DNA from 3 places in the Caldimonas brevitalea genome. Region 2 is predicted to be linked to each of the others. Evidence: predicted binding sites of a transcription regulator. Region 2 holds the regulator's gene; each other region holds the start of a gene.

Region 1 (4,334 bases), 1.5 Mb from region 2:
AAGAGGGAGCGGTCACTCTGCGACGCGCTTGGCGGCGCCGAGCCTGCCGCTATGCCGGCGGCAGGCTGTGCCTTCAGTCCCGCACCGCCGACATCGCGCGGTTCACGCGCAGCGCGAGCAGCGTGCAGACCGCGCCGGACAACAGATAAAACGTCACCGACACCAGCCCGAAGCGCACCGACAGCGCCAGCGCCACCAGCGGCGCGAAGGCGGCACCGATCAACCAGGCCAGGTCGGCGGTCAGCGCGGCGCCGCTGTAACGGAAACGCGGCAAGAAGTTGGCGGTGACCGTGCCGGCCGATTGGCCGTACGACAGGCCCAGCAGCACGAAGCCCACCAGGATGAAAATGTCCTGGCCCAGCGTGCCGCCGTCGAGCAGCAGCGGCGCGAACAGGCTGAACACCGCGATCAGCACCGCCAGCGTCCCCAAGGTGCGGCGCCGGCCGATGCGGTCGGCCACCAGGCCCGAGATCGGCATGGCCGCGGCCGCCAGCAGCGCGCCGACGATCTGCACCGTCAGGAACTCGCCGATCACCTGGTCTGAATACAGCCGCACCCACGACAGCGGGAACACCGTGATGATGTGAAACAGTGCAAAGCTGGCCAGCGCGGCGAAGGCGCCGATGAAGACGTTGTGGCCCTGCATCGTGAACAATTCACGCACGTTGCACGGCTCGAGCTCGTGCGCTTCGAGCTCCCGCTCGTACTCGTGCGTCACCACCAGGCGCAGCCGCGCGAACAGCGCCACGACGTTGATCGCAAACGCGGCGAAGAACGGGTAACGCCAGCCCCAGCCGAGGAAGTCCGCGCTCGACAGGTTGCCCCACAGATAGGCGAACAGACTGCAGGCGACCAGGAAGCCGAGCGGCGCGCCCAGCTGCCCCAGCATCGCGTACCAGCCGCGGCGGTTTTCGGGGGCGTTCAGCGCCAGCAGCGACGGCAGGCCGTCCCAGGAGCCGCCCAGCGCCAGGCCTTGGCCGATGCGGCACAAGGCGAGCAGCGCGATGGCCGTGGCGCCCATGCTCTCGTAGCTGGGCAGCAAGGCCATCCCCGCGGTCGAGCTGCCGAGCAGGAACAGCGCGACGGTCAGCTTGGTGCTGCGGCCGAAGCGGCGCTGGATCTGCATGCCGGCGAGCGTGCCGAGCGGGCGCACGACAAACGCGAACGCGAACAGCACGAAGGCGTACAGCGTGCCTTCCAGCCGGTCGACGTAGGGAAAAAATACGGCCGGAAATACCAGCACCGACGCGATGCCGTAGACGAAAAAGTCGAAATATTCCGACGCCCGGCCGATCACGACGCCGACGGCGATGTCGCCCGGGGCGACGCTGGCGTCGTCCTGCGCCGGTGGCGCCGATGCGCCGTGCGGCGAGCGCTGGCGCGCCGCCGCGGGGTGAGCAGAGGTGGAGAGAGGAGGGTGGAGGGGGTGGGTTCCAGGGCTCGACATGGTGCTCCGCAACGGGGTGGGCTGGGACAAAATGTCCAATCGTTGACTTGGGTCAATCAAGATACATTCCCGCCCAACGCGCAACTATCGTTTTCCCGCGCGCGATGGGCACCTGAATGTCTTCCTCACCCTCGCACCTCCAAACCGCTGTTCGCCTCGGCCTGCCGGGCCTGCTGACCCTGTTGCTGGCCGGCTGCGACACCGTCGTGATGAAGCCGTCCGGCGACATCGCCGCGCAGCAGGCCCAGCTCATCGTCACGTCGACGCTGCTGATGCTGCTGATCATCGTGCCGGTGATCGCGCTGACGCTGTTCTTCGCCTTCCGCTACCGCCAGTCCAACACCGAGGCCACCTACAGCCCCGACTGGGACCATTCGACCCGCTTGGAGCTGGTGATCTGGGGCGCGCCGCTGTTGATCATCATCGCGCTCGGCGCGCTGACCTGGATCAGCACCCACAAGCTCGATCCGTATCGCCCGCTGGAGCGCCTCGACGCCAACCGCCCGATCCCGGAAGGTGTGCAGCCGCTGGAAGTCCAGGTGGTCGCGCTCGACTGGAAGTGGTTGTTCCTCTACCCCGAGCAAGGCATCGCGACCGTCAACGAGATGGCCGCACCGGTGGACCGGCCGATCCGCTTCCGGATCACCGCGTCGACCGTGATGAACTCCTTCTACATCCCGGCGCTGGCTGGCCAGGTCTACGCCATGCCGGGCATGGAAACCAAGCTGCATGCGGTGATCAACAAGGCCGGTGTCTACGACGGCTTCTCCGCCAACTTCAGCGGCGACGGCTTCTCGCACATGCGCTTCAAGTTCCACGGCCTGTCCGACGCCGACTTCGAGCGCTGGGTGGCCGGCCACAAGACCGAGGGCCAGCAGGTCCTGGGCCGGGCCGACTACCTGAAGCTGGAGCAACCCAGCGAACGCGAGCCGGTGCGCCGCTACGCCAGCGTGGAGCAGGGCCTGTGGGACGCCATCGTCAACCGTTGTGTCGACAGCAGCAAGATGTGCATGCACCAGATGATGGCCATCGACGCCGCCGGCGGCCTGGGCAAAGGCAGCATCGACGGCGTGGCCCGCAAGGCCTGGCGCACGTCGGAGCGCCCCTACGTGACGGCGCTCTGCACGCCCGACAACCCGCGCGGCCTGACCGCCGCCCTCGGCAGCGACACCAGCGCCCTGCAACCCTGAGTCCGCCGCCGGCTGACGTCGTTCTCGCCCTCTCGCGCCTACTCGAGACCCAAGATGCTCGACCACCAACGACCCGACCATCCTCTCCTCGGCCGCCTCGGCTGGGACGCGATTCCGCTCCACGACCCCATCCTGCTGGCCACCTTCGTGGCCGTTGCGCTCGGTGGTGCCGCCCTGCTGGGCGGGCTGACCTACTACCGCCTGTGGGGCACCTTGTGGCGCGACTGGATCACCAGCATCGACCACAAGAAGATCGGCATCATGTACATGGTGCTGGGCCTGGTGATGCTGCTGCGCGGCTTTGCCGACGCCATCATGATGCGTGCCCAGCAGGCCATCGCCTTCGGGGATTCCGCCGGATTCTTGCCGCCGCACCACTACGACCAGATCTTCACGGCCCACGGCGTGATCATGATCTTCTTCGTCGCGATGCCGCTGGTCACCGGCTTCATGAACTACATCGTGCCGCTGCAGATCGGCGCGCGCGACGTGGCGTTTCCGTTCCTGAACAACTTCAGTTTCTGGATGACGGCCAGCGGCGCGGTACTGGTGATGATGTCGCTGTTCGTCGGCGAGTTCGCGCGCACCGGCTGGCTGGCCTATCCGCCGCTGTCGGGCATCTTGCAGAGCCCGGGGGTGGGGGTGGACTACTACCTGTGGTCCTTGCAGATTGCGGGGGTGGGCACGACGCTGTCGGGCATCAACCTGATCGCCACCATCATCAAGATGCGCGCGCCCGGCATGACGATGATGAAGATGCCGGTGTTCACCTGGACCTCGCTGTGCACCAACGTGCTGATCGTGGCGGCCTTCCCGGTGCTGACCGCCGTGCTGGCGCTGCTGTCGCTCGACCGTTACGTCGACACCAACTTCTTCACCAACGATCTTGGCGGCAACGCCATGATGTACGTGAACCTGATCTGGATCTGGGGCCACCCCGAGGTCTACATCCTGGTGCTGCCAGTGTTCGGCATCTTCTCGGAGGTGGTGTCCACCTTCAGCCGCAAGAAGCTGTTCGGTTATGCCTCGATGGTGTACGCGACGGTGGTCATCACCATCCTGTCCTACCTGGTCTGGCTGCACCACTTCTTTACGATGGGCTCCGGTGCCAGCGTGAACTCCTTCTTCGGCATCACGACGATGATCATTTCGATCCCGACCGGGGCCAAGATCTTCAACTGGTTGTTCACGATGTACCGCGGCCGCATCCGCTTCGAGGTGCCGATGCTGTGGACCGTCGGTTTCATGGTCACCTTCGTGATCGGCGGCATGACGGGTGTGCTGCTGGCGGTGCCGCCGGCCGACTTCGTGCTGCACAACAGCCTGTTCCTGATCGCGCACTTCCACAACGTGATCATCGGCGGCGTGCTGTTCGGCCTGTTCGCCGGCATCACCTACTGGTACCCGAAGGCCTTCGGCTACAAGCTCGACCCGTTCTGGGGCAAAGTTTCGTTCTGGTGCTGGCTGATCGGCTTCTATCTCGCCTTCATGCCGCTGTACGTGCTGGGCCTGATGGGCGTGACGCGTCGCATGAGCCAGTTCGAAGACCCGTCGCTGCAGATCTGGTTCCAGATCGCCGCACTGGGTGCGGGCGTGATCGCGGTGGGCATCGCCGCCTTCATCATCCAGCTGGTGGTGAGCTACCGCCGCCGCGAGCAGCTGCGTGACCACACCGGCGACCCGTGGGACGGCCGCAC
Region 2 (4,334 bases):
GCCGACGCGGGCGGGGAGGTGGTGTCGCTGTACGAGAAGCAGAAGAAGATCTACCCGCGATCGGTGTCGGGGTGGTTCATGCGCTGGCGCTGGGCGCTGGTGTGGTTCACACAGCTGCTGTTCTACGGGCTGCCGTGGCTGGAATGGAACGGTCGGCAGGCGGTGCTGTTCGACCTCGAGTCGCGCCGCTTCTACATCTTCAACCTGGTCCTGTATCCGCAGGACTTCATTTACTTGACGGCGCTGCTGGTGATCTCGGCGCTGGGCCTGTTTTTCTTCACCGCCGTCGCCGGCCGTTTGTGGTGCGGTTATGCCTGCCCGCAGACGGTCTACACCGAGATCTTCCTGTGGGTGGAGCGGCGCTTCGAAGGCGACCGGGTGGCCCGCATGCGGCTGGACCAGGCCGCTTGGAGCTTCGACAAGCTGTGGCGCAAGGCCGGCAAGCAGTTCACCTGGATCGCGATCGCGCTGTGGACCGGCTTCAGCTTCGTGGGCTATTTCACGCCCATCCAGCAGCTGGCGGCGGAAGCCCGCACGCTCGGTTTCGGGCCCTGGGAGTGGTTCTGGGTGCTGTTCTACGGCTTCGCCACGTATGGCAACGCCGGCTACATGCGCGAGCAGGTCTGCAAGTACATGTGCCCGTATGCGCGCTTCCAGAGCGCGATGTTCGACCGTGACACGCTGATCATCAGCTACGACACGCAGCGTGGCGAGGCCCGCGGCTCGCGCAGCCGCAAGGCCGACCCGCGCCAGCTGGGGCTGGGCGATTGCATCGACTGCACCTTGTGCGTGCAGGTGTGCCCGACCGGCATCGACATCCGCAATGGCCTGCAGCACGACTGCATCGGCTGCGCCGCCTGCATCGACGTGTGCGACGGCGTGATGGACAAGATGGGGTATGAGCGCGGCCTGATCCGTTACTCGACGCAGAACGGGATCGACCAGCGTTTGAGCCGTGCCGCGATGTGGAAGCGGGTGTTGCGCCCGCGGGTGCTGGTGTATGGCGCCATTCTGACGGCGGTGAGCATTGCCTTTGTCGCCAGCGTGGTGTGGCGCTCGCCGTTCAAGGTCGACGTGATCCGCGACCGGGGCAGCCTGGCGCGCATCGTCGACGACGGCCGCATCGAGAACGTCTATCGCCTGCAGATCATGAACGGCACCGAGGCGACACAGCGTTACCGCATCGCGGTGACGGGGCTGCCCGGCTTGAGCGTGGCGTCCGAGCCGACCGTCGAGATCGGCCCGGCGGAGGCGCGCTGGGCCGCGGTGCGCGTGCAGTTGCCGGCCGAGGCCGGTGTCGAACTGCAGGGCCGTTCCAGTCCCATCGAATTCGTGATCGAGCGCACGGGCGACACCGGCATGCCGGCCAGCACCGTGACCGAGAAGTCGACATTTTTGGTGCCGCGCTGACGCACGGCATCCGAGGAGCCCGAGATGAAAACCAACCTTGCGACCGCCAGCGTCGTGCCTGCGTCCACCTCCTGGTGGCGCGAACCGATGATGTGGCTGGTGGTGGGCGGTCCTACCGCGGTGGTACTGGCCGGTGTGGCCACCATCGTGCTGGCCGTGACGCGGCCCGACCCGGTGCTGACCGAGGACTACTACCGCCGCGGGCTGGAAATCAACAAAACGCTGCAGTTGCAGCGCGACGCCCAGGCCGCCGCCGCGGCGGTGCCGGAGGCTTTGCGGCCGGCGATGCAGGCGCGCAACCACGCCGCCACGCCCAGCCCTGACGGGCAACAGGGCCGCTGAGCGCGGGAGGGGCGATGAGACAACGCCTGATGTGGATCGCCTGGCCGGCGTTTCTGGTGGCTGGCGTGACCGAGATGCTGGTGTTTGCCGTGGTCGACCCGGACGACCTGCGGGGGCTGGGTGGGGAGTCGCTGGCGCTGTCGCGCTCGGCGATCTACACGCTGGCTTTTTTCGCGTTCTGGGCGCTGTGCGCGCTGTCGAGCGCGTTGACCACGTTGTTGTCGGCGTCGCCGTTTGAAACGCAGCGCTGCCCGATGCCGCCGGACGCTCGTCCGCGCGAGTGCGTCAAGGAAGGGCCGGCGGCGCGCTGACGCCGGTTGTCGCCGGCAGCCGCGGCGCATGCAGGCGTCAGCGGTTTTTTTGAAGCGGGACGAGGGAAGAGGGCGACGCGCCCGGCACCCACGCGGTGCGGGGCCACCCTCGGGAAGGAAACGCGCTGAGGCGTGAGGGCTGAAGGCCGAGCGCTAGGTGCGCCCAGGCCCCGACGTTGCCCGAGGGATACCGCCTCAGCAGGCGCTGCTGCTGTTGAGCAGGGCGTGCAGGGCGTCCAGGTCGAGCACCCGGATGTGCCGCTGCTTGACTTCCAGCACGCCGTCTTCCTGGAACTTCGAGAAGGTGCGGCTGACGGTCTCGAGCTTGAGGCCGAGGTAGCTGCCGATTTCTTCGCGTGTCATGCGCAGCACCAGCGACGTCGGCGAAAAGCCGCGCGCGGCCAGGCGCTGCGTCAGGTTCAGCAAGAAGGCGGCGAGGCGCTCCTCGGCGCGCATGCTGCCGAGCAGCAGCATGACGCCGTGGTCGCGCACGATCTCGCGGCTCATGATCTTGTGGAACGAGTGCTGCAACTCGGTGAACTCGCGCGACAGCGACTCGAGCTGGGAATAGGGAATCTGGCACACCTGCGCGTCTTCGAGGGCGATCGCGTCGCAGGTGTGACGGTCCTGGCTGATGGCGTCCAGGCCCAGCAACTCGCCAGCCATTTGGAAGCCGGTCACCTGGTCGCGGCCGTCTTCGGACGAGACGCAGGTCTTGAAGAAGCCGGTGCGCACCGCGTACAGCGATTGGAACGGGTCGCCGGCGTGGAAGAGGGCGTCGCCCCGCTTGACGGTCTTGCGAGACGCGACGAGCGCGTCCAGCCGTGTCAGGTCGTCGCGCCCGAAGCCGACCGGCAGGCACAGCTCGCGCAGGTTGCAGCTGGAGCACGCGACCTTGAGCTCGTTCAGCTTCATCGGGGCGGTCGTCACGACGCGCGATCGCACGCTCCCGGAGGCGGCGGCGCCGGCAGGAGCTGCCGGCGCGGCTGAAGATGTAGCAGGCGCGGCACAGTCGGCGGCATCGGGGGCAGCACCGGCGGGTGAGGCGGGCAGGGCAGGTCGGGTTTCGAGCGGCATGACGTTCCTCAAAGGATGTCGGAATTGTTCTCTGTGCGCCCGGCCGCCGGCTTGAGCCATATCAAGGCGTGCGCGGTCCGTTTTCGGCACAGTGCTTCACATGCCTGCTGCCGCTGCCCCCCTTGTCCTGTCCCACGAGATGCTCTCGCGTTTCGACGTGCCCGGCCCTCGTTACACCTCTTATCCCACTGCGGATCGCTTCGTCGAGGCCTACACCGCCACGGACTACGAACAGGCCTTGCGCCAGCGTGCCGCGGGCGTGGGCGCCGCGGCGGGATCGCTCGCGCCACTGTCGATTTATGTGCATGTGCCGTTCTGCGAGTCGGTGTGCTACTACTGTGCCTGCAACAAGGTCATCACGCGCCACCACGATCGCGCCACCGAATACCTGGACGCGCTGGAAACCGAGATCGACCTGCATGTGGCGGTGCTCGGGCGCGAGCAAGCCGTGTCGCAATTGCATTTCGGCGGCGGCAGCCCGACGTTTCTGAGCGATGCCGAACTGGAGCGGGTGATGAACCGGCTGCGCTCGTCGTTCCGGCTGGTGCCGGGAGGCGAGTACTCGATCGAAGTGGATCCGCGCACGGTCGACGCCGAGCGGCTGCGACATCTGGCGCGGCTCGGCTTCAACCGACTCAGCTTCGGCGTCCAGGATTTCGACCCCGACGTGCAGAAGGCAGTGCACCGGGTCCAGTCCTATGAGAGCGTCGCCCAACTGATGACGGCGGCGCGCCAGATCGGTTTCGACTCGATCAATGTCGACCTGATCTACGGGCTGCCGCGCCAGACCTCCGAGTCGTTCGCCCGTACGTTGGAACAGGTGCAGTCCTTGCGGCCCGATCGCATCGCGCTGTATGCCTACGCCCATCTGCCGCAGCGCTTCAAGCCGCAGCGACGCATCGCCGCAGCCGATCTGCCGCCTCCGGTAGACAAGGTCGGCATGCTGGCGGCCGCCATCTCCAGCTTCAGCGCCGCCGGTTATGCCTACATCGGGATGGACCACTTCGCACTCGAGACCGACGCCTTGGCGGTGGCCAAGCGGCAAGGGCGGCTGCACCGGAACTTCCAGGGCTACAGCACCCAACCCGATTGCGACCTGATCGGCCTGGGCGTGTCCGCGATCGGCCGGGTCGGCCCCTGCTACAGCCAGAACGCCAAGACGCTCGACGAGTACTACGACGCGCTGCGGCAGCG
Region 3 (4,334 bases), 730 kb from region 2:
GGACCAACACACCGTGGTCGTGGATCGGCATCTACATCGGCGGGAGCGTGCGCGCCTGCTCCCAGCCCAACCTGACGCCCGAGTGGCTGAACAAGACCTACGCACAGGGCTGGCGCTACGAGATCCTCTGGGTCGGCCCGCAGGCGCCCTGCACGACCTACTCCCGCCGTATCAGCTACGACAGGAACACCGCCTACCAGCAGGGCAAGACCGAAGCCATCAGCGCCTACAACAAGCTCAGGGCGCTGGGATTCGGCAATGCGCAAGGCGTGCCGGTCACCTACGACATGGAGGCCTACCCGAACAACAGCAGCTGCCGCGCCGCGGTCAAGTCGTTCATGCAAGGCTGGGTCGATCAACTCGCCGTCGCCCCGGCGCAAGTGGCAGGGGTGTATGGCTCGGGATGCGGCACCTATCTCTCCGACTTCGCCACCATGGCGCGCCCGCCGCGGTTCATCAATGCCGCCGATTGGGACAACGACCCCTCCACCTGGAACCTGTCGTGCATCAGCAGCGGCTACTGGACCAACAAGCAACGCTTCAAGCAGTACCGGGGCGACCACAACGAAACCTGGGGCGGCGTGACGCTGAACATCGACAGCAACTGCGCCAACGGCCCCACCGCCTCCGGCGGCCACCTGTTCCCCAACAGCTCGTGCATTGCGCGATGAGGCGCGGCTTGCAGCAACGAGGAGTTCCCCACATGATCCAACGTATCCCTTTCGCGACCGGCGCCCTGGCGGCGGCCGTCCTGTGTGCCGGTGCCACCGGTGCCGCCTGGGCCCAGGCCGCTGACGCAGCCGTTCCTTGGCTGGACCAGCCGGCGCCGGAGGCGGCGACGACGCTCGCTGCCGCCGCGCCGGTGGCCGACCACGACTGCGCTGCCGGCGAGATCAAGGTCACCCCCGGCCAGCAAGGCGCATGGCGCGGCTATGCGACGCAGGAGTTGCGCATCTCCAAGGTCGGACCCGGTGCTTGCGCCTTGACCGGCGCCCCGGCGCTCGCGCTCGTCGCGGGCGACGGCAAGCGGCAGGCAGCGCGCGTGCATGACGTGAATCCCGCGCTGGCCACCCGGCGTATCGAGGTGACGGAGGACGCTGACGTCGTCCTGCTGGTCGGCGCACCGGGCTCCTGTGAGGCGGCCACCGGGCCGCAGCGGCGTGTCACGCGGCAGCTGGAGATCACGCCCACCGGCGGCGGGGCGGTGGTGGTCAACGGTGTGCAGGTGGATACCCTGTGTGGGGGCGCCAGCGTCCTGCACGTCGACCAGGTGGTCGACGAGCGGCGCCGTGCTGCTCGCACCGCTGCCGCTGCGGCGGCCCGGCCACATGCGACGCTCGACGCCCTCAGCGTCAAGCTGGAGGCGCCTGCGACGGTTGCACGCGGCCAGAAGCTGCGTTACGTGGTCACGCTGACCAACGAGAGCGCGTCGCCGCTGCCGCTGTCGCCTTGTCCGGGCTACCAGCAGTCGCTGTATGTCGAGGACCGCAGTGTCGACAGTCGGCACCGGCTCAATTGCGCCGGGGCCGGTGGGCAGATCGCCCCGCACTCGAGTGTGTCGTTCGAGATGCAGGCCACCGTGCCGGCCGACTTGGCAGGCGAGCACGTCAAGCTGAGTTGGGTGTTGCGTGACGGGCCGTCCGCCGGCACGATCGCCGCACTGCGGTAACGCTGAAGGAAGGGGAAGCCGGGATGCCGGTCACCGGCAAGCACGGCATCAGCGCGGCCAGGCCCTAGGCTCTGGCCGCCGCCGTACCCTCGGCGATCTCCTGCAGCGCCGGCAGGTCGAGCACACGCAAGGTGTAGCCCTCGACCTCAGCCACCCCCTTTTCGCGCCATTGCCGCAACACCCGTGAAAAGGTTTCCGGCGTGACGGCCAGTTGCGACGCGATCGCGCGCTTGCGTTCGCGCAGCACCACGGTGGCGACCCCGCCGCCGGCACCGGCCCGGGGCTCGGCCTGCTGCAGCACCCAGGTGGCGCAGCGGGCCTCGGCATCCTTGACCATCAAGCCCAAGCGACCTTCGGTCAGCTCGCGCACGCGGCCCGACAACACGGTGATCAGCCCTTCCGCCAGGCTCGGGTGTTCTGACAAGCAGGCCCGCAGCGATGTCAGCTCGAAGCCCCACAACACGCTGGCGCTTTGGGTCCAGGCATCTTCCAGGTAATGCCCCTGCAGCCAGGCACTCGCGGCATCGACCCATTGCCCGGGTTCGACGCGCCGGGTCTGGCGCGGCGGGCGCCCCTGCTCGGCGGTGCCCAGCGCCACCTCCCCCGAGGCGAGCAGCCACAAGGTCTGCGCCGCGTCGCCGCGCGAGAACACGGGACAGGACGGCGCCAGCACGTATTCCTGCGCCAGCTGGGCCATCGCATGGGCGGCAGTGCGAGACACCCGTGCAGTGCCGAGCGCCGCGTGCAGCAGCGCGGCCCGGGCGTCGAGGGGAATGGTCCGCAGGGGCTCCGGCGGCACCAGCCGCGGGGCGTTGGGGGCGGTGCCGCGCGACGACGCGGGGCGCAGCGCAGGCAGGTCGGTGGCAATGGCGGTCGCAATGTTCACAGCAGGCTCCTCGGCACGACTGGGACTTTGGCCGTACAAGAGCCGTCCGGCGTTGCGCTGGCTCAAGGATTGCAGCCGAGCTGCCGCTGCTAACCCCCTGTGGCCGCAAGGTTTTCTCATCCGGCCGGGCGAGTCGGAACCGATGACTTTGATCCACATCAAGCAGCGCGGCAGGGGCCACCCGAGAATGCTCCCGCCAACCACTGCCTTGCCCATGTTGCCCGGACACACCTCTCCCGCTGCGAGCTTCGATCAACCTTTCGAGATGTTGGCCGCCTGCCACGAGCGGGTGCAGCGCAGCCTGGGGCTGCTCCAGCGGCTCGCGGCGCACCTGGCGGAGCACGGCAACGACTCGCCGGCACGCAGCGCCGCGGCCGACGTGCTGCGCTATTTCGATCTGGCCGCGCCGCATCACCACGAGGATGAAGAGCGCCATGTGTTCCCGGCGCTGCTGCGCTCGCCCGATGCCGCGCTGCGCGCCGCGGTCGAGCAGTTGCAACGCGACCATGCCGAGATGCGAGACCTCTGGTCGACCTTGCGGGTGGCCCTGCAAGCCGTTGCGGCGGGCGAGAGTGCTGCCTTCGACGCGCCCACGCTGGCGCTGCTGCAGCGTTTTGTCGCGCTCCACCAGGACCATCTGCGCATCGAAGACAGCCTGGTCTATCCGCAAGCACGCGCCGCGGTCGGACCCGGCAGCCTGCAGATGATGGGCGACGAGATGGCGCAACGGCGGGGCGCGACGCGGCCCGGCAGCCGGCTCAGCGGCGAGCGCGGCTGACCAGCTGCAGCACCCCTTGCAGCCGGTCTTGCTCGACCGGCTTGGTGAGGTAGTCGTCCATCCCCGCCTCGAGGCAGCGCACCCGATCGAGCGGCATCGCATGCGCCGTCAGCGCGACGATCGGGCAGTGCCAGCCGCGCGCCGCCTCCATCGCGCGGATGCGGTGCGTCAACTCGATGCCGTTCATGCCGGGTATCTGGATGTCCATGAAGATCAGGTCGAAGTCTTGCGCCTCGCACAGCGCCAGCGCTTCGGTGGCCGTCACTGCGCAGGTGACGCGGTGCCCGAGGCGGCGGATCAGGCTGGTGGCGATGAAGCGGTTGACGGCGTGGTCGTCGACCAGCAGCACATGCAGGCCGCTCTCGCCGTCGTCGCTGGCGTCGACGCTCTCCAGTTCGTCGAGGCCGCGGTAGGCGGTGGTCTCGAAACGGGTGCGCGCCTTGTCGCGCGACAGGTTGAGGCTGGGCGCGGCGGCCACGCCCCAGTCGCGGCGCAACTCGTGGTCGAGGTCGTCGGCCTGCACTCCGAGCAGCGGCAGCGTCAGGTGGAAGCGGCTGCCCTGGCCGGCTTCGCTTTCGGCCCACAGCCGCCCGCCCATGGCCTCGGCCAGCCGCCGCGAGATGGTCAGGCCGAGCCCGGTGCCGCCGAACTCGCGGGTGGTGGAGCTGTCGGCCTGGGTGAACGACTCGAAGATGCGCTCGAGTTTGTCGGCCGGAATGCCGACGCCGGTGTCGGCCACGCACACATGCAGCATCGCCGCCCCGCCCTGCCCCTCGGGCCAGGCCGACACATCGACACGGCCCTGGCGCGTGAACTTGATCGCGTTGCCGACCAGGTTGACGAGGATCTGCCGCAACCGCAGCGGGTCGGCGACCAGTTGCTCGGGCACATCGGGCGCCACCAGGCTGTGCAGCGCCAGGCCTTTCTCGCGGGCGCGCGGCTCCAGCGGCGCCACCGCTTCCTGCAGCAGCGTGCGCAGGTCGAAGGCGAGTTGCTCGACG

Evidence for each region. Region 2 encodes FNR, which switches genes on or off when oxygen is low (the NO sensors DNR and NnrR bind a similar motif). Its sites were predicted from a motif close to TTGATNNNNATCAA; they were not measured.
Region 1: cyoA (ubiquinol oxidase subunit II) is a predicted target of FNR. The motif match lies at 1,490-1,503, and genes of this name have one in related genera.
Region 3: AAW51_RS06645 (hemerythrin domain-containing protein) is a predicted target of FNR. The motif match lies at 2,704-2,717, and genes of this name have one in related genera.

The regions. Positions count from the first base shown of each region.
Region 1 covers NZ_CP011371.1:719,235-723,568, forward strand. The annotation lists gene AAW51_RS03155 (MFS transporter) at 74-1,447, opposite strand; gene cyoA (ubiquinol oxidase subunit II) at 1,564-2,637, shown strand; gene cyoB (cytochrome o ubiquinol oxidase subunit I) at 2,692-4,334, shown strand, end outside.
Region 2 covers NZ_CP011371.1:2,253,263-2,257,596, forward strand. The annotation lists gene ccoG (cytochrome c oxidase accessory protein CcoG) at 1-1,410, shown strand, start outside; gene AAW51_RS09825 (FixH family protein) at 1,435-1,752, shown strand; gene AAW51_RS09830 (hypothetical protein) at 1,767-2,063, shown strand; gene fnr (fumarate/nitrate reduction transcriptional regulator Fnr) at 2,259-2,978, opposite strand; gene hemN (oxygen-independent coproporphyrinogen III oxidase) at 3,241-4,334, shown strand, end outside.
Region 3 covers NZ_CP011371.1:1,519,863-1,524,196, reverse strand. The annotation lists gene AAW51_RS06660 (DUF1906 domain-containing protein) at 1-671, shown strand, start outside; gene AAW51_RS06655 (hypothetical protein) at 704-1,669, shown strand; gene AAW51_RS06650 (Crp/Fnr family transcriptional regulator) at 1,734-2,555, opposite strand; gene AAW51_RS06645 (hemerythrin domain-containing protein) at 2,770-3,333, shown strand; gene AAW51_RS06640 (hybrid sensor histidine kinase/response regulator) at 3,314-4,334, opposite strand, start outside.